Regions from separate parts of the Mycobacterium sp. RTGN6 genome, predicted to be linked through region 3. Evidence: predicted binding sites of a transcription regulator. Region 3 holds the regulator's gene; each other region holds the start of a gene.

Region 1 (4,839 bases), on a different contig from region 3:
GATCCGGTCGGCGACCTCGCCGGTGATGCCGTGCCGTGCGCGCATGCCGTCGTAGAACCTGCCACGCAGCCGACGCATCTTCTCGGTGGACCGCTTGGAGCCCATCGCCCGGCGCAACTGGTCGGCCTCGGCGGCGGAGAACCCGGCGCAGTCGACGGCAAGCTGCATGAGTTGTTCCTGAAACAGTGGGACGCCCAACGTCTTCCGCAGTGCTTGCTCCATCGACGGATGGTCGTAGCCGACCGGCTCCTCGCCGTTGCGGCGCTTGATGTACGGATGCACCGAGCCACCCTGAATGGGACCGGGCCGGATCAGTGCGACCTCGACCACCAGGTCGTAGAACGTTCGCGGCTTGAGCCTGGGCAGCGTGGCCATCTGCGCCCGCGACTCCACCTGGAACACTCCGACGGAGTCGGCGCGCTGCAGCATCTCGTAGACCGCGGGCTCGGACAGGTCGAGCTTAGAGAGGTCGACGTCGATGCCCTTGTGCTCGGCGATCAGATCGATGGCGTAGTGCAGCGCCGAGAGCATGCCGAGGCCCAGCAGGTCGAACTTCACCAAACCGATTGCCGCACAGTCGTCCTTGTCCCACTGCAGCACGCTGCGGTTCTCCATGCGCGCCCACTCCACCGGACACACGTCGGCGATGGGCCGGTCGCAGATCACCATGCCACCGGAGTGAATGCCCATGTGCCGCGGCAGGTTCTTGATCTGCAGCGCCAACTCGATCACCGACTCCGGGACGTCCTCGACGTCGGGTGAGTCGGCCAGCCCGTTCCACCGGCTGATCTGCTTGCTCCAGGCATCCTGCTGCCCCTGGGAGAACCCGAGTGCGCGCGCCATGTCGCGCACGGCGCTGCGGCCGCGGTAGGTGATGACGTTGGCAACCTGGGCGGCGTAGTCACGGCCGTAGCGTTCGTAGACGTACTGGATGGCCTGTTCCCGCAGGTCCGATTCGATGTCGATGTCGATGTCGGGCGGCCCATCTCGGGCCGGCGACAGGAACCGCTCGAACAGCAGCTCGTTGGCGATCGGGTCGACGTTGGTGACGCCCAACGCGTAGCAGACCGCAGAGTTGGCCGCCGACCCCCGGCCCTGGGCCAGGATGTCGTTGTCCCGGCAGAACCGGGTGATGTCGTGGACCACCAGGAAGTAACCCGGAAAGTTCAGCTGGCTGATGACCTTCAGTTCGTGCTCGAGCTGGGTGTAGGCCCGCGAGGCTCGCTCCGGCGGTCCGTACCGGTTGCGGGCACCGGTCATCACCAGGTGGCGCAACCAGCTGTCCTCGGTGTGCCCCTCGGGTACGTCGAACGGCGGCAGTTGCGGGGCGATGAGCGCCAGCCCGAACGCGCACTGCTCACCGAGCTCGGCCGCCGCCGTCACCACCTCCGGGCAGTGGGAGAACAGTCGCGCCAGCTCCTCGCCCGACCGCAGGTGCGAACCACCCAGCGGGGCAAGCCAACCGGCCGCCTCGTCCATCGAGTTGCGGGCCCGGATGGCGCCCATCGCCATCGCCAACCGGCCGCGAGACGGCTCGGCGAAGTGTGCGGCAGTGGTGGCGACGACGTCGCACCCGAATCGTGGCGCCAGCGCGGCCAGCGCGGCGTTGGCCTCGTCGTCGCGCGGATGACCATGATGGGTCAGTTCGATGCTGACCCGGTCGGAACCGAAGCGGTCCACCAGGTCCGCCAACGCCGCGGCCGCTGCATCGGGCCCTCCAGCCGAAAGCGCCTGGCGGACATGCCCCTTGCGGCATCCCGTGAGGACGTGCCAATGCCCGCCCGCAGCCTCGGTCAACGCGTCGTAGTCGTAGCGTGGCTTGCCCTTCTCCCCGCCGGCCAGGTGCGCCGCCGAGATCTGGCGGGACAACCGGCGGTACCCTTCCGGCCCACGGGCCAGTACCAGCAGGTGCGGGCCTGGCGGATCGGGAACCTCGGTGCGGGGGGTGTTGCCCAGCGAGAGCTCCGCGCCGAACACCGTCGCCACGTCCAATTCCTTGGCCGCCTCGGCGAACCGCACCACGCCGTACAACCCGTCGTGATCGGTCAGCGCGATGGCGCGCAGGTCGAGCCGGGCCGCCTCCTCGACCAGCTCCTCGGGCGTACTCGCCCCATCGAGGAAGCTGTACGCCGAGTGGGCGTGCAGTTCGGCGTACGGCACCGACGAAGTGCCTCGGCGCTCCCCGACCGGTTCGTAGGCGCCGCGCTTGCGCGACCAAGCCGGGCTGTCCCCGCCGTCGGCATTCGGCTCGGGTAAGCGCGAGCCGGCACGTCGCGGCTTGCCCGTGAGCACGCGCTCCATCTCGCCCCAACTCGGCGGTCCGTTGTGCCAACCCATCGCCACAGTGTATCGAACAAATGTTCGAATATTGAGGTCCGATGATTTCCGCACCCCGATCCGGTCAACACTTCAGCACAGGCCATATCCAGGAGGAACTCATGACCGACCAGCAGACCGCCACCGCACTACCCCCGGTGGTCGACCAGGACACCTGGCGCGCCGCCGTCGACGACCTGCGTCGTCGCGAAAAGGCCGCCACCCGCGAACTGGACGCCATCGCCGCCCAGCGCCGCCGGCTGCCCATGGTGGAGCTACCCAAGTACGTCCTCATCGGGGAGAACGGCCCGGTCTGCTTGGCCGAGGTGTTCGACGGCCGCCACCAGCTCATCGTCTACAACCACATGTGGACCGACGGCGCCGAGTGGCAGTGCGGCGGCTGCACCGGCTTCACGTCGCAGTACACCCGGCTGGAGTTCCTGGAGAACTACGACGCCCGCTTCGTCATCGTCACCAACGGCCCGATCGAGGAGGCCCTGGCCTACAAGGCCAAGGTCGGCAACAAGATGGACTGGTACTCGTCGTCGGAGAGCTCCTTCGGGGCCGACGTCGGCGCCGCCCCAGGGACTGGCTTCGCGGTCAACGTGTTCCTGCGCGACGGCGAAACCGTGTACCGCACCTGGCACACCGACGGCCGCGGCACCGAACAACTCAGCCACTCGTTCGCGCTGATCGACCTGTTGCCGTGGGGCCGCCAGGAGGAATGGCAGGACTCCCCCGAGGGCTGGCCGAAGTCGCCGACCTACTCGAACTGGCTCGACTCCCCCGACATCGCAAAGGCATACGGACCGAACGGGAACGCCCGATGAGCGCCCCAACCCAAGAGCGCTACGTCGTCACCCGCACCATCGCCGCAACGCCGACGGACATCTTCGCCGTGCTCGCCGATCCGACCCGTCATCAGGACACCGAGCCCGGCGACTGGGTCCGCGACGCCGTGGACCCCGCCCCGATCACCGCACCGGGGCAGATGTTCGCGGTGAACATGTTCCTGGAGCAGGCCGGCGGCCACTACGTCATGCACAACCTGGTCACCGAGTTCGAGCCGGACCGGACCATCGCATGGCTGCCTGGCCTGCTGGACGAGGCGGGCGAGCACGGTCCCGGCGGCTGGTGGTGGCGGTACGACCTCACCCCCAACGGTGAGCACACCGACGTCACACTGACTTACGACTGGACTGACACGACGCAGGAGTTCCGCGACACCATCGGAGCCCCCGTCTTCGGCGCGGACTTCATCGAGGCATCGTTGGCGACGCTGGACCGCACGGTGACGGGAGGCTAGCCGGCTGCCGCACGCCGCGGCCCGAAGCGCTGTCGATACGCCGTGGGCGTTACGCCCATGTGTCGACGCATCTGGGCGCGCAAATTGGCCGCGGTACCCAGCCCACTTCGCTGCGCGACGGCGTCCATGCTCAAGGTGGTCGATTCAACGAGCCGACACGCCAAGTCGACCCGCTGAGCGGTAATCCATTGCAGCGGTGTGCATCCCAATTCAGCGCGAAACCGGCGATGCAGGGTCGGGACGCTGACGGCGCCCTTGGCCGCAAGCATGGGCAGATCCAGCTCCGCGTCGAGCCGGCCCCGCGCCCACTCGAGTACCGGCGCAAGCGACTCATCACGATGCTTGGGCAGGGGCCGGCTGATGTACTGCTGTTGACCGCCGTCGCGGTTGCCCGAGTACACCAGTCGACGACTCACCTGATTGGCCACCTCACGGCCGTGGTCGATGCCGACGAGGTGCAGGCAGAGGTCGACCGCGGCGGCGCTCCCCGCCGCGGTGAAGATGCGTCCGTCGGCCACGTAGAGCACGTCGGGATGTAGACGCACAGCCGGGAAGGCGGATCGGAACGCATCGGCCCACATCCAGTGGGTACAGGCGTCGCGGCCGTCGAGCACCCCGGCGGCGGCGAGTACGAACGCTCCGGTACAAAAGCTGACCAGCCGAGCACCTCGCGCATCGGCGCGTCGGATGGCCTCCAGGACAGCAGGATGCGGCGAGTGCTCGGTATCTGGTCGGTTGGGCACGATGACGGTGTCGGCCGATTCGACGGCATCGATGTCGGCGACGCCCGCGATCTCGAAGAGCCCTTCTCGCATTCGTGCGCCACCACCGGGCGCGCACATCGTCAACTCGTACCAAGCTCCGAACTCCGGACGCGAGAAGCCGAAGAACTCCGTGGCCACGGACATCTCGAACGGGTTGGAACCGTCGGAGACGATCGCCACCACGCGGTGATAGAAATCTTTCGACACATGTCATTTTTATCACTCGTCACCACGCGGGCAACACCCCAAAGTGGAGTCATGCAGAGCGAGCCGATAGACCTCAGCACGGCGCTGGCCACCTTCACCGAGCACTGGCAGCCGCGAATCATCGCCAATTTCAACGACTATGACGTGCGGGTCGCCAAAGTGCTCGGCGAGTACGTGTGGCACGCGCACGACGACACCGATGAGTTGTTCATGGTGATCAGCGGCGAGCTGTCCATCGATCTCGAC
Region 2 (4,839 bases), on a different contig from region 3:
TCGAGGTGGCGTGTCGGGACGCCGAGTGAACACGTCAGCGCGTGTACGTGCAGCGCGGCCAGGCCCGGGTCGATGCGCAGCCCGTCGATTCCGGACTCCTCGGTGGCCTCCCGCAATGCCGCGGCGACGATGTCGGCGTCGGTGTCCTCGCAGTGACCGCCCAGCTGAACCCATCGGCCGAGCCGCGGGTGCAGGGTCAGCAGCGCGTTGTGTCCGCTGTGGTCGAGCACCAGCGCCGAGGCGGTGATGTGTCCGGGCACGCATGCGCGGTGACACGCGTCGGGCCGGGCGAGCACGAAGGCCAGCACGGCGTGGCGCACCGCATCGTGGGCGGGATCGGCGGGCTGCCAAGAGGTCAGCGTGTCGACCACCGACTGGTGCAGGCTCACTTCACCACCAGCAGCCCGTCCGTGGGAACCGGATCCTTGGGTGCAGAGGGCTCGACGGGGTGACCGATCGCGATGGCGCCCAGCGGTTCCCAGTCCGCGGGAAGGTCCAATTCGTCGCGCACCAGCTCGGCGGCGAAGATCGTCGAACCGATCCAGCAGCTGCCCACCCCGCGCACCGCCAGCGCCACCAGCAGCCCCTGCACCGCGGCGCCGACCGCGACGGTGAACATGGTGTGTTCGGCCTCGGTGCGCAGTGCGTCCGGATAGGGGTGCGCGCCGTCGGGCACCATGAACGGGATGACGAATTCGGGGGCGTCGTAGAGGAGCTGGCCGCGCCCGACCCGCCGTTCGACGGAATCGGCCGCTCGTCCGTCGCTCGTCAGGTCGGCACGCCATTGGTCCCTCATCCGGTCCAACAACGCCCGCCGGACGGCGCCGTCGCGTATCCAGACGAACCGCACCGGCCTGGTGTGGTGTGGGGCGGGCGCCGTCAGCGCCTCGCCGACGGCCGCCTCGACCACGGCGGGATCGACCGGCTCGGAGGAGAATTGGCGGACCGACCGCCGCAGCAACTGCGCCTGGCTTCTGCCCAGTGCGATGGCCTCCTCGGTGCCCAGCCAGAAGAGGTCCTCCTCGCCCGCGCGGACGAGGTTGCGGCCTGTCGTTCCGTCGTCGCGCGGCCGAAGTCCGCGCACCACGGCGACCGGGATGCCGGTCAACTTGCCCTTCACCAGGTCTGCGGCCGCGGCGATCTCGTCGGCGACGGCGACCTCGGTCACGAGTAGTTCGTTGCCGTGCGGATCCTCGGCGCCCTCATAGGAGTGCAGTACCGCGAGCCCGGCGGCGCCGATTGCGGCGTCGGTCTGGCCGTTGCGCCAGGCCCGGCCCATCGTGTCGGTGATCACCACCCCGACCGTGACGTCGAGCAGTTCGCGCAGCCGGTCGCGCAGTGCGGCTGCGCTGCCGTCGGGATCGATTGGGAGCAGGGCGAGTTCGCCTGCGTCGATGTTCGAGCCGTCCACTCCGGCCGCCGCCTGCACCAGCCCGAGCGCGTTCTCGGTGATCAACGTTCGTCCCTTGCGTGCCAGCACGCGCACCGCTTCGTCGTCGATCAGCTTGCGCCGCAGGGTGTCTCGCTGCTCGGGATCCGTTGGCGCTGAGACGATGCGGCCTTCGGACTTCGAGAACACCTTGCTGGTGACCACCACGACGTCGTCGTTCTTCAACCACGGAGCGGCGCCGGCGATCGCCGCAGCGACGTCGTCGCCGGGGCGGAACTCGGGAAGGCCTGGCACCGGCAGGATTTCGATGGCGGCCGCCGCGCCGTGTTCGGTGGTCATCGCGTCAACTCCGGTAGCCCCGCGAGTTCGACACCGGCCCGCACCATTTCGGCGGTGGCCTTGGGGTCGGTCATCAGCAGCGGGATCGCGCGTACCTCGACGTCGTCGATCGTCGCGTCGTCCGTCTCGTCGATGAGCCAGCCGTCGAGGATGCCGATGCCCGCGCGCGCGCCGAAGTGGGCGCCGACGGCGGCCGAGGAGGTCTCCACCCCGATCACCTCGAGGCACTCATCGGCCATCCCGCGCAACGCCTTTCCGGCGACGATGGGTGAGTATCCGATGACGGGTGCCGCCGTCGAGCGCAGCGCGCCGCGGATGCCGGGCACGGCCAGTATCGCGCCGACGCTGACCACCGGGTTGGACGGAGCGAGGAACACCACGTCGGCCTCGGCGATGGCCGCCGCCACGCCGGGGCCCGCGGTTGCCTGCTCCGATCCGACGAAAGCGAAGCTGTGGGTGGGAATTTGGGCGCGGTAGCGCACCCACCACTCCTGAAAGTGGATTGCCCTGCGCTCGTCTTCAAGTCCCTCTCGGTCTGGATCGGTGACGACGACGTGTGTTTCACACCGGTCGTCACTCGCGGGCAGCAGGCGCGCGCCAGGTGCCCAGCGGGCGCACAGTGCCTCGGTCACCTGCGACAGCGGATAACCCGCCCGCAGCATCTGGCTGCGAACCAGATGGGTGGCCAGGTCGCGGTCTCCGAGCCCGAACCAGTCCGGTTGCACGCCGTAGGCGGCGAGTTCCTCCTTCGCGTGCCAGGTTTCGTCCTTGTGACCCCAGCCCCGTTCGGGGTCTATACCTCCACCTAACGTGTACATACAGGTGTCGAGATCGGGACAGATGCGCACGCCGTGCATCCAGGCGTCGTCGCCGACGTTGACGACGGCCGTCAGTTCGTGGTCGCCAGGGCTGCCGGAGGCCGTTTCGGCAAACTGACCGAGGCCGAGGTACTGCTGGACGCCGAGGAGAAACCGGGCGCCGCCGACGCCGCCGACCAGAACGGTGACCTTCACATCCACCGAGACTAGGCCCTTCGCCTGCGTATGAGCCCACCGTGGGGGGTCTGTGAGCGACACGCCAGGTAACCGACGCGCCGTGATTTGGTCACGAGATGATATGAAAATCCCTTCTAGCGCTTGACCGCTGCAGCTAACCCGTGTCTAATCACATCAGTGTCATTTCCCGGTTGGCCTGCCGGTTCCGGTGTCGCAGACCGAGATTCGATCACTTGTTCGAATGGTAGTAGCGCACTGTGGCTGGTGTGGCTCGACATAGGGAACAACGAAAACAGGTGAGGAGGCGGAAGATGTCTTATGAGCGTGTCGATTTCGACAGTGTCGTCCGATTCGATAGTCGGATGCTCGGCTCCGTAGGCAGTACCCCGCACACCAATACCGGACCGGCGCAGTTCGCTCCGGCCGCCCGGCCCCAGCTGAGTCTGGTGCCGGATCCCCTCGACGCAGCCCCGGCTACGGACGAGGACGATCAGTGGCAGGAAAGGGGGTTGTGCGCACAAACCGATCCCGAGGCGTTCTTCCCTGAGAAGGGCGGCTCCACTCGCGAGGCCAAGCGAATCTGCTTGGGGTGCGAGGTGCGCGACAAGTGCCTCGAGTACGCCCTGGCCAACGACGAGCGGTTCGGGATCTGGGGTGGACTCTCCGAACGGGAGCGTCGCCGGCTCAAGCGCGGCATCATCTGACCAAGAAGGTCATTCGTCGTCGATCGTCGGGTCGATGACTGAGGGCTCCACGCCCAAGTAGGTGGCCACCTGGGCCACCAGAATCTCGTGCAGCAGGTCGCCCAAATCGGTGGTGTCCTTGGCTCGCCGCTCGATTGGCTTGCGGAACAAGACTATTCGCGCTCGAGTGGCATTTCCCCGCACGTCCACACCTGCAGGTATCAGCCGTGCCAAAGCGATCGGCCCGTCGGCGATCACCTCCGGGGGCCATTGCACGTTGTCGGGGTCCTTCGGAGCGATCCGGGGAATCTCGTCGACGGCCACGTCGAGGGTGGAGACGCGTTCGGCCCACCGGCGTTCGATCGGTTCGTAGGCCTCGAGCACCGCCATGTCGAACTGCTCGGCCCTGCTTCGCCAGCCCGGCACGGTTGGGGGGAGCAGCGGGCCTCGCATCTCCCGGCCGCGGCGAGAGCGCGGATCGGACATGCGGGTGATCGTATCGGCCCGCCGAGGCGAGCGATCGTAACGGTTGGAGATCGGCGCCCCCATGGCTGCGCGTGTCCGGCCGCTCGAGGGGTATCGGCGCGATAGCCTCGGGTCCGTGAACGTTCCCCGTCGCTGCTGCCGGCCCGGGTGCCCGCATTATGCCGTGGCGACGCTGACCTTCGTCTATACCGACTCGACGGCCGTCGTCGGCCCGCTGGCCACCGTGTCGGATCCCCACTCGTGGGACTTGTGCGTGCTTCACGCCGGCCGCATCACTGCGCCCCGCGGGTGGGAGCTCGTCCGTCATGCCGGACCGCTGCCGTCGCACAGTGACGACGACGACCTCGTGGCGCTCGCCGATGCGGTGCGCGAAGGACGCGACGGCGTCGTCCCGATGGGCGGCGTGATCGCAGGGTTCTCGGACCCCGCGGGCGGCGTGTTGACGGCCCCGCCTGCCACGCGTTCCGAGCACAACGGGCGGCGGCGTGGGCATCTGCGCGTTTTGCCCGACCCAATCGACTAGCCGCCGACACCGATTCACGCCAAGCCGGTGTGACCGTCGGCGTGGCGATTCGCGAGCCGATAGGCTGGCGCCAAGAGTCCGCCCATCGAGGTGACCCCCAGGAGAAGAATTTATGTCTCGGCCCGCTGCGGCTGTCAACCGCGTCATCAAGGCGTATGACGTCCGGGGTTTGGTCGGCGAGGAGATCGACGAGCAGTTCGTCTTCGACGTCGGCGGTGCCTTCGCGCGGTTGTCGCGCGCCGAGGGCGCCGCGCGTGCCGTGATCGGCTACGACATGCGTGCCAGCTCGCCGTCGTTGGCCGCGGCGTTCGCCGACGGTGTGACCGCGCAGGGCCTCGACGTGACCAGGATCGGGCTCGCGTCCACGGACCAGCTGTACTTCGCCTCGGGCCTGCTCGACTGCCCGGGCGCCATGTTCACCGC
Region 3 (4,839 bases):
CGGCAAGTCCGACAAGCCACGCGCCGACTACTCGGTGGCCGCCTACGCCAACGGCATGCGGGATCTGCTCAGCGTGCTCGACATCGAACACGTCACGGTGGTCGGCCACTCGCTCGGCGGCGGGGTCGCCATGCAATTCGCCTATCAGTTCCCGCAATTGGTGGAACGACTGATCCTCGTCGGCGCGGGCGGGGTGACCAAGGACGTCAACATCGCGCTGCGCATCGCTTCGGTGCCTCTCGGTAGTGAGGCGCTCGCAGTGCTGCGGCTGCCGCTGGTACTTCCCGCGCTCCAGGTGGTCGGGCGCATCGGCGGCGCCCTGTTCGGGTCGACAGGCGTCGGCCGCGACATCCCCGACGTGCTGCGGATTCTCGAGGACCTGCCGGAGCCCACCGCGTCGGCGGCGTTCGCGCGCACCCTACGCGCCGTGGTGGACTGGCGCGGTCAGGTCGTCACGATGCTCGACCGATGTTATCTGACCGAATCCGTACCCGTGCAACTCATTTGGGGCTCTCGCGATTCTGTGATCCCGGTCGCCCACGCTCGAATGGCACACGCCGCGATGCCCGGCTCCGAGCTCGAGGTCTTCGAGGGCTCCGGCCATTTCCCCTTCCACGACGACCCGGACCGCTTCGTCGAACTCGTCGAGAAGTTCATCGACGGGACCGAACCCGCGGTCTACGACCAGGACGTCCTTCGGAATCTGCTGCGCACCGGCATCAGCGAAGGCGGCCTCACCGGCTCGATCGACACCCGCGTCGCCGTGCTGGACGCGATGGGTCACGACGAACGCAGCGCCACCTGACCGAACGGCGGCACGCCTCCGCTACCCGGTAGCGTTTAACGCATGGCCATCGATGTGAGCGTGCTACGGGTCTTCACCGACTCCGCGGGCAATTTCGGGAACCCCCTCGGGGTGATCGACGCAAGCCTCGTCGCACCTGCCGATCGGCAACGCGTCGCCACCGAATTGGGTTACAGCGAATCGATTTTCGTCGACCTGCCGCAACCGGGCACCCGTACCGCCACGGCGCACATCTTCACTCCGACCACCGAGTTGCCGTTCGCCGGACATCCCACCGTCGGGGCGTCGTGGTGGTTGAAGGACCGCGGGACGCCGATCAACACGCTGCAGGTGCCTGCCGGTGTGGTGCAGGTGGAATACGACGCGCGTCCAGACGGCGAGTTCACGGTGGTCAGGGGGCGATCCGACTGGGCGCCGGACTTCTCGATCTACGACATGGATTCGGTGGCGGACGTGTTGGCGGCCGATCCCGACGACTACGGCGACGACGTCGAGCACTACGTCTGGGCCTGGATCGACCGCGAGACGGGGACGATCCGGTCTCGAATGTTCGCTAGCCACCTCGGAATCACGGAGGACGAGGCGACCGGGGCCGGTGCCGTACGCATGACCGACTACCTGAGCCGCGACCTCGAGATCACGCAGGGCCAGGGGTCGCAGCTGAGCACCCGGTGGGATCCGGAGGGATGGGTGAGGGTCGCAGGCCGCGTCGTCGACGACGGGGTGCGCACGCTCGACTGACCGGCGCCTAGCCCGTGGTTGGTACTTCGCGGTGGGCGCGCAGCGCCTCGATCTCGCGTTCGAAGTCGGCGGCCGATGAAAACGACCGATAGACGGATGCGAACCGCAGATAGGCCACCTCGTCGAGGTCGCGCAACGGCCCCAGAATGGCCAGCCCGACTTCGTTGCTGGGCACCTCGGCGGATCCGGCGGCGCGCACCGCGTCCTCCACCTGCTGCGCCAACAGGTTCAGCGCGTCGTCGTCGACGTCGCGGCCCTGGCACGCCCGGCGCACGCCCTTGATGACCTTCTCCCGACTGAACGGCTCGGTGACGCCACTGCGCTTCACGACCGCCAGCACGGCGGTCTCCACGGTGGTGAAGCGGCGGCCACACTCCGGGCAGGAGCGGCGACGCCGGATCGCCTGACCCTCATCGGTTTCGCGCGAGTCGACCACCCGGGAATCGGGATTGCGGCAGAACGGACAGTGCATCACCGCTCCTTCGCCGCGTGCGCCTACGGGGGACGCATACGAGCGTACCGATGCACGGCACCACGTTTCACGGCGCATGTCGACCGATCAGCCGACGGGGGCAATCAAGGTCTGACCGGCGTCCACCGCAGCCGAATCGAGTTCGTTCAACTCACGGATCTGATCGACCATCGCGCCCGTCGGCGCATCCGGCGCAATCCGCTGCGCGAGCTGCTGCAGCGACTCACCCGACTGGACCTGCACCACCGCCAGGCGGCTGGGCACCGATGTGGTGGTGTCCGCCGCGTCGACGGGCGCACCGAGCTGGGCCACCAGCCCAAGCCACACGGTGATCGCAGCGGCGATCAGTGCGAGCACGACCGTGGCTGCGGGGGTGATCGGGCGGCGACGGTGCGATGCACGCGACATCAGCACGCCGGTGCCGCGGTACGGCAATGCAGCCCCGGGCGGGCGGTGCGCCCGGGGCCGGCGGCGTACGTCCCGGGCCGGCCGCACGGGACGGACGACGAGGTCAGTGGGGTTCTCGCGGGTGATGATGGTCATCTTCGGTGGCCTTCCTCGGTAGGATTATTCGCTCCTGTGTTCGAACCATAATCGCTCACGTGTTCGATTGGTAGAACATGTGATCGAACTGTTGCAAACGATAACCGGGGGCACCGACAAGAAAATCCCGGCGACACGCCCTCGAACACATGTTTGATTCTCGGGCCACATGCGACTACATTCGCCGCCATGAGTGACAGCAGTGACGACACCGGTTCACGACGCGATGCGGGGCTGACCGAGCGTCAGCGCACCATCCTCGAGGTCATCCGCACCTCGGTCACCACTAGGGGTTATCCACCGAGCATCCGCGAGATCGGCGACGCGGTCGGGCTCACGTCCACCTCGTCGGTCGCCCATCAGCTGCGCACGTTGGAGCGCAAGGGCTTCATCCGGCGCGACGCCAACCGTCCGCGCGCCGTCGACGTGCGCAGCCCAGACGAGGTGGCCAGTGCCGTAGTGACCACCGACCTCGCCGGGTCGGACGCGCTACCCGAGCCGACGTTCGTCCCCGTGCTCGGACGCATCGCCGCCGGCGGGCCGATCCTGGCCGAGGAGGCCGTCGAAGCCGTCTTCCCGCTGCCCCGTGAACTCGTCGGCGAGGGCTCGCTGTTCCTGCTGAAGGTCGTCGGTGAGTCGATGATCGACGCAGCGATCTGTGACGGCGACTGGGTCGTCATCCGTCAGCAGAACGTCGCCGACAACGGTGACATCGTGGCCGCGATGATCGACGGCGAGGCCACGGTCAAGACCTTCAAGCGCACCGGAGGTCAGGTGTGGCTGATGCCGCACAACCCGATGTTCGATCCGATTCCCGGTAACGACGCCGCCATCCTCGGCAAGGTCGTCACCGTCATCCGCAAGGTGTAGGCCCGCCCGGCTTCAGCCCTTCACGAATCCATTCGTCAACGCGAATTCCTCACTGGCGAACCAGATTTCAGCGCGCACGTGCTCGTAGGGCCCGCTGCCCGGCGTCCAGTACAGACCCGACCTTGTGTCGGCCTTGATGGGATAACCGTCCGGCGCGTGGAACCCGTCCTCCGTCGCCAGCCGCAGCGATGTCTGCGCGGGTGCGGGCTCGTCGATACGGATGGCCGCGTGCCTGCCGCTCGGCGGCCCACTGTCGGGTTCTTCGTCTTCGTCTTCGTCATCGTCGTCGTGGTCGTACTCGAGGGGAAGTTCCGGCTCGGGTTCGATCAGTGTCGGAGCGGTGTCGATCGCGTCCTGATCGTCCGAGAGTCCCGCGGGCACGACGGGCACGGCGGGGTCCGACGGGTCCGAAACGGCGTGGCCGCGGTCGGTCGGCATCGCCCACATGCTCGCCGGCGCGTAGCGGCCGTCGTCCTCGCGAACGGGCAGCGGACCGGACTCGAAGTCGTGGTGAGCCGCCGTGTCGAGCTCGTCGTAGTCGTAGTCGTCGTCGAAGTCGTCATCGTGGTCGCGATCGTCGAAGTCCTCGGCGAACGGGTCCACCGAACCCCCGTGGTCGCGGCGACGTCGGTTCAGCAGCACCCCGATCAGGATCGCGACGAACAGCAGCGCGATGGGGACGATGGCCAGCAGCCACCACTTGTGCCACTGGTACCACTTCTCGCCGCCCGACTCGGAGACGTCGCCGGGGGCGGGCGCCTGTGGTGCCTGCAGTCCGGGCACCTTCAGGCCGGCCAGTTGCGCCGCGAGGTTCGCCGGTTCGGTGCTGAACTCGCCTGAGGTCTTGTCCCACGAGATCGCCCCGCCGTTGAACTTCTGCGTGACGACGTCGCCGTTCTCGGTCTGATCCGCGGTCGGTGCGCCAAGTTCACCCGTTGCACCGCCCAGCTTGGCCCACGCGGCGTTCATCGCACCGCGCACGATGACGGCACCGAAGTCGGGCGTCCAGAAGATGACCGGCTGATCGGCAGCGGCGAAGCTCACGATGGTGCTAGTGGGTGCGAGGCCGCCGTCGGCTTCATTGCTGGTCGGGAAGCCGAGGTCGCCCTGCGGGCCGCCCACGCTCTCGTACTTCGCGAGGACCTGACCGGTGACGACGTTGGCGCCGGTGGCGGGACTGTAGAAGATCTTGCCGCCCGCGTAGTTCTGCCCGAGTCCGTCGGCGCCGATCTGGTACTGGTCCCCCTGCTGCGCACCCAACGGCCCCATCGGGCCACCGGCCGCCCGGCGCGCGGCGTAGATCGCCGACGTGGCGTCACCCGGAACCACCAGGCCCGCAAGCTGACCCGCCAACTCGGGCGGGGTCGTCGTGAAGGCGCCGGTCTTCCGGTTCCACGACACCTGACCA
Region 4 (4,839 bases), on a different contig from region 3:
CGCCGCCGTTGCCGCCGTCACCGCCGGCCGCGCCCTTGCCGCCAGCTCCGCCGGCCCCGCCGTCACCTTGTGCGCCGGCCTGACCTGCCGGTGCGGCGCCGCCGGCTCCGCCCTCGCCGCCGCCGCCGCCGTCACCGCCGGCCCCGCCGTCGGTCCCGTCCTCGCCGGTACCGCCGCCAAAGGTGGCGTCAGCGCCGTTGGTGCCCGCGGTGCCGTTCTGGCCGTAGCCGCCGTTGCCGCCCTTGCCGCCGACTCCGCCGTCACCGGCTTGGGTTCCGCCCTTGCCGCCGGCGCCGCCGTCACCGCCGGCGCCACCGGAGCCGCCGTCCTGCCCAGGCTCTGACGACGGGTAGACGCCGTGGGCGCCGAACCCACCGTTGCCGCCGGATCCGCCGTTGCCGACCGCCCCGCCGTCGCCGCCCTTACCGCCGGCCCCGCCGGCCTGGCCGCTGAAGACGAAGCCGTGACCGCCGTGACCGCCGTTGCCGCCGTTGCCGCCGCTGGTGGGTGTACTCCCAGCCGCGCCGTCGGCCCCCGCGATGAGGCCGGCCCCGCCGATCCCGCCGATCCCTCCCGCGCCGGGGTTTCCGCCGTCGCCGCCGTCGGCGCCGGCAACGCCAGAAATCGCCGACTGCGCCCCGTTGCCGCCGTCACCGGGCGCCCCGCCGTTGCCGCCGGCGCCACCGACCCCGCCCATACCCTGCAGGCCGAACCAGCCGCCCTGTCCGCCTTGTCCGCCGCCCCCGCCGTTACCGGCGGCCCCGCCGTTCCCTCCAGTTCCGCCGGCCACGCCGGTGGCCACCCCGCTGGTGCCGTTGGCGCCGGCCCCACCGACTCCGCCGATCCCGCCGATTCCGCCGGCCCCGCCGCTGCCGAGGAACAGCGCGCCGGCCCCACCGGCCCCGCCGGCTCCGCCCGCCCCGCCAGCCTGGCCGTTCCCGCCGTCGACGGCACCCGAAAGTCCTTGGGCGCCAGCACTACCGGCTCCACCGGCCCCACCCGCACCCCCGATACCGAACAGCAAACCCGTCGCTCCGCCGGCTCCGCCCGCCCCACCTGGAGCAACCGCGGTACCCGCTCCGCCGTCGCCGCCTGCGCCGCCGTAGCCCATCAGCACCGCCCCGGCGCCACCGGCCCCGCCGGCGCCGCCGTTGACGCCGAGCCCACCCGCGCCGCCGTTGCCGAAGAACCAGCCGCCGGCTCCACCAGCGCCGCCCACCCCGGTGGCGTCGGTCGCGCCCGCCCCGCCGTCGCCGAACAACAGCCCGCCGGCACCGCCACTGGCCTGGATCAGGGTTCCGCCCGACACGCCGGCGGCGCCGTTGCCGATCAACTTCTGACCGATCAGCGCCTGGGAGAAGGGGTTGACGAAGACGTCGAAGGCCACCCCGAACGGGCTGGCGATGAACAGCTGCCCCACGGTGTGGATCGGCTGATAGATGACCGCGCCGAACAACGGCACGGGATCAAACGGCAACCCGGCGGCGGTAGGAGTGGCTTGTGCCACCGTCGCGGCCGCAACGCGATTGGCGGTCGTCGAATCCAGCTCGCGCTGCGTGAACGACATGAACGCGGCGAACGGCAACTCGACCACCACCGGTGCGGGAGTCGTCGGGACCACCAGTCCGGACTCCGTCGGGACTACCAGTCCGGACTCCGTCGTGGTGGTGTTCGGCGGCGTGCTCGGCGTGACGATCAGCGCCGACGCCGCGGTACTTGGCGTGCTCGATGCGGTCACCGTCGCCGGGACCGAGGGCGTTGACGAGTCGTTGTGGGTCGGCGTCGCCGGAGCCGAATCGGTGTCGTTGGTGTCGGAGGGAGAGTTGTCGATCGACCCGGTGTTCGTGCTAACCGACACCGACGTTGCACCGGTCGTGGTAGTCGTGTTCGTGGCCGCGGCGGTAGCGCCGCCGGCCTTCGGCGCCGAACCGGTCGAGTCGGTGTCGGTATTGGTAGTCGCCGTCACCGATGTCGGCGGCTGGGTGGTGTCGGTCGCGTTGTGCGCGGTGCCGGTCGACCCGGTGTTCGAGCTCGCCGACTCCGAAGTGGTGTCACTGCTGCTGGCGCCCGCGCTCGATTCGTCGGCGTGTGCGACGCCCGCTCCGCAGGTCAATGCCGCACCCACCCCGAGCGTGAATGCGCCCACCCCGAGCCATGTCGTGACGCGGGGATGTCCGTTCGATTCGCGGCGTCGGCGCGCGGTGGCCCGCGCTTGCTCGGCCTTGGCACGGTTTCGGATCCGGTGCGGGCTCATGAATGACCTCCAATGTGGCAAACATCGCTATCGACACCCGGAATGGTCGCCGCAACTGTGCGGGAACTGCCCCGTAGGGCACTACTTGGATTTCGGCCCGTCAACGCGCGCGACTACTTGGTTTCGACGGGCAATCAACTCGCCGCGCTCAACGCACCGGTGTGGTGCAGACGCTTCGGGCTGTCCGACCGGCTCTGCACGCGCCAAGGGTGTCTTTCGCGTCGCGGCACTCCTTTAAGGGCGGGGCGACGAGGGTTTTGGGTGCGGCGGTTTGCTGAGCGCCGTGTCCAGTTTTCTTCGAGCCAGGTCGAGCAGGGTGGCGAAGCCTTCGGGTTCTATGTGCAAATAGCTGGAGATCACGTCGCAAGTCACTCCGGCGTCGTGCAGGCGTAGCGCCAGCGAGTGCGCTTCGGGCAGGCGGCGTAGCGCCGCCTCGTACTCGTCGGGATTCATCACCGTCGCTCGGATCTAGTGATCCAGGGCCGCTGCCGCCCGGACCCTGCGGGTAACCGTTGAACTGCGAGCCTCACTGGGCACGGGATCTCCTCGAGCTCGATTGATCTGGCGCTACGACACTGATTGATTCCGCACCCAATCCGACCCGTAGGGAACTACTTGCTTTCTCGACAAGCTCGGGTCGCGACTACTTGGTCCTGCCAAGCGGCCCGCGGTGCTGCGACGCAACCGCTCGGTCTGGCGGCCGAGGATCCACGGCTCCGCCGATACTGCGGGGAGATCGCACTTTCGGCCAGCGCGACGATCTCACCGCAGTGTCGATGATCGGCGAAAACTCTTCTGTCACTTCAGTTTCAGTAGTCACATTCGGCGAATTCTTGTCGGTGTGCGAACGTATGTTCGAATCATGTCGGGGACAGCAGTCCGGGAAGCGGTGGCAGCGTTGCGTGCCGCACTGGCCGACTGCGACCTCGAGCGCCAGACCGACGCTGAACTGCTCGAATTCCTCGACGAGATCGAGACGCTGTCGTGCGAGTTGCCGACCCAATGGCACCGTGGGCTGGCCCGACTGCAGACCGAGACCACTGCCAAGGCGATGGGCGCCAAGTCCTGGAACGAGGTACTGCGGATCCGGTGGCGCCTCTCCACCGCCGAAGCCGGCCGCCGGCTCGCCGAAGCGGCGGTGTTGGGCCCGCGCCAGGCGCTGACCGGACAACCGCTGGCACCCGTATTGGAGGCGACTGCGGCAGCGCAGGGAGCGGGGCTGATCAACGCCGAACACGTGGACAAGATCCGCGACGCCATGGGCCGGATCCCGGCGTTCGTCGACGCACCCACCCGTGAGCAGATCGAGACCGATCTGGTCCGCCTCGCCGTCGGCGTCGGTCCTGCCGAGCTGAAGAAGGCCGCCGACCGGGTGCTGTTCCTGCTCGATCAGGACGGACCCGAACCCGACGACACCGAACGCGCCCGCAAACGCGGGTTCAAGGTCGGCCCCCAGGGCCGCGACGGCCTGCGCCAGGTGACGGGAAACCTCACTCCCGAAGCGTGGGCGACCTACGAGGCCATCTTCGCCAAATCAGCGGCACCGGGCATGTGCAACCCCGAGGACCCCCAACCCTGTGTCAGCGGGACCCCGTCGCAGCAGCAGATCGACACCGACCACCGCACCCGCGAGCAGCGCCAACACGACGCCCTGGTCGCCGTCGGACGCAACGCGCTCGAGAGCGGCGAACTCGGCCAACACAACGGGCTACCGACCTCGATCATCATCCGAACCACCCTGCAAGACCTGGAATCTCGCGCCGGTGTCGGTGTCACCGGCGGCGGCACCATGTTGCCCATCGGTGACGTGATCCGACTGGCCTCCCACGCCCATCATTGGCTGGCGGTATTCGACGGCGCCACCGAACAGGCCCTGAATCTGTTCCGTGCCAAACGCGTCGCCTCCCCAGCGCAGCGGATCATGCTCATCGGCCGCGACGGGGGCTGCACCAAACCGTGCTGCGCCGTCGGCGCCTACGGCAGCCAGGTCCACCACGCGCTACGCGACTGGTCCGAGGGCGGCAACACCAACGTCGACGAACTCGCCCTGGCCTGCGGACCTGACAATCGCATGGTCGGGCCCGGGGGCTGGAGCACCACGATCAACTCCCGCGGCGAAGTCGAATGGACACCCCCACCACAACTCGACACCGGCCAAGCCCGAGTCAACTACTACCACCGCCCCGAACGACTCCTCCGACCCCCCGACGACCCGAAATGCCCGCGGGACAACGCTATTGGTGAACCCGGCGGCCCCGCACCACCGGAATGGCCGTGGGATTAGCCGAGCCCGTCCTGTTGGGTAGTCGGCTCAGCTGAGGGCGGCGGTGACCGTCGCCAGGTCGAAATAGTCGCGCCACACTGCGATCTTGCCGTCGCGCACTTCGAACACGCCCATTACGGGCAGGGCGATCTCGCCACCGCCCGTGCGCCGCATCCTGTCGGTCCGCTCATTCATCACGACGTTGCCGTGGCTGAGTTGACGGTGCACCTGGAAGTCGATGCCGTCGAATCCGTTCAGCATCACGTCCAGAACCTCCCTTATGGCCTCGCGTCCCTCCGCGGGCGGCATCGGAATGTTGTGG

Evidence for each region. The regulator LexA, encoded in region 3, represses DNA repair genes until DNA is damaged. The targets are predictions, from matches to a motif close to CGAACANNTGTTCG.
Region 1: the regulator LexA is predicted to act here: its motif matches at 2,351-2,364, upstream of SLQ33_RS24660 (error-prone DNA polymerase).
Region 2: the regulator LexA is predicted to act here: its motif matches at 2,951-2,964, upstream of cofD (2-phospho-L-lactate transferase).
Region 4: the regulator LexA is predicted to act here: its motif matches at 3,099-3,112, upstream of SLQ33_RS13720 (HNH endonuclease signature motif containing protein).

The regions. Positions count from the first base shown of each region.
Region 1 is NZ_JAPZKZ010000010.1:288,278-293,116, forward strand. Features, by position in the region: gene SLQ33_RS24660 (error-prone DNA polymerase) at 1-2,337, opposite strand, end outside; gene SLQ33_RS24665 (DUF899 domain-containing protein) at 2,439-3,146, shown strand; gene SLQ33_RS24670 (ATPase) at 3,143-3,622, shown strand; gene SLQ33_RS24675 (GlxA family transcriptional regulator) at 3,619-4,593, opposite strand; gene SLQ33_RS24680 (cupin domain-containing protein) at 4,645-4,839, shown strand, end outside.
Region 2 is NZ_JAPZKZ010000010.1:29,956-34,794, reverse strand. Features, by position in the region: gene SLQ33_RS23460 (NUDIX hydrolase) at 1-389, opposite strand, end outside; gene SLQ33_RS23455 (coenzyme F420-0:L-glutamate ligase) at 386-1,729, opposite strand; gene cofD (2-phospho-L-lactate transferase) at 1,726-2,742, opposite strand; gene SLQ33_RS23445 (WhiB family transcriptional regulator) at 3,087-3,428, shown strand; gene SLQ33_RS23440 (metallopeptidase family protein) at 3,438-3,860, opposite strand; gene SLQ33_RS23435 (DUF3499 domain-containing protein) at 4,009-4,416, shown strand; gene SLQ33_RS23430 (phosphomannomutase/phosphoglucomutase) at 4,529-4,839, shown strand, end outside.
Region 3 is NZ_JAPZKZ010000007.1:48,378-53,216, forward strand. Features, by position in the region: gene SLQ33_RS18035 (alpha/beta hydrolase) at 1-805, shown strand, start outside; gene SLQ33_RS18040 (PhzF family phenazine biosynthesis protein) at 848-1,546, shown strand; gene nrdR (transcriptional regulator NrdR) at 1,554-2,018, opposite strand; gene SLQ33_RS18050 (LysM peptidoglycan-binding domain-containing protein) at 2,106-2,561, opposite strand; gene lexA (transcriptional repressor LexA) at 2,751-3,431, shown strand; gene SLQ33_RS18060 (hypothetical protein) at 3,444-4,839, opposite strand, start outside.
Region 4 is NZ_JAPZKZ010000005.1:34,416-39,254, reverse strand. Features, by position in the region: gene SLQ33_RS13735 (PE family protein) at 1-1,621, opposite strand, end outside; gene SLQ33_RS13730 (hypothetical protein) at 1,566-2,492, shown strand; gene SLQ33_RS13725 (hypothetical protein) at 2,489-2,707, opposite strand; gene SLQ33_RS13720 (HNH endonuclease signature motif containing protein) at 3,117-4,538, shown strand; gene SLQ33_RS13715 (limonene-1,2-epoxide hydrolase family protein) at 4,566-4,839, opposite strand, start outside.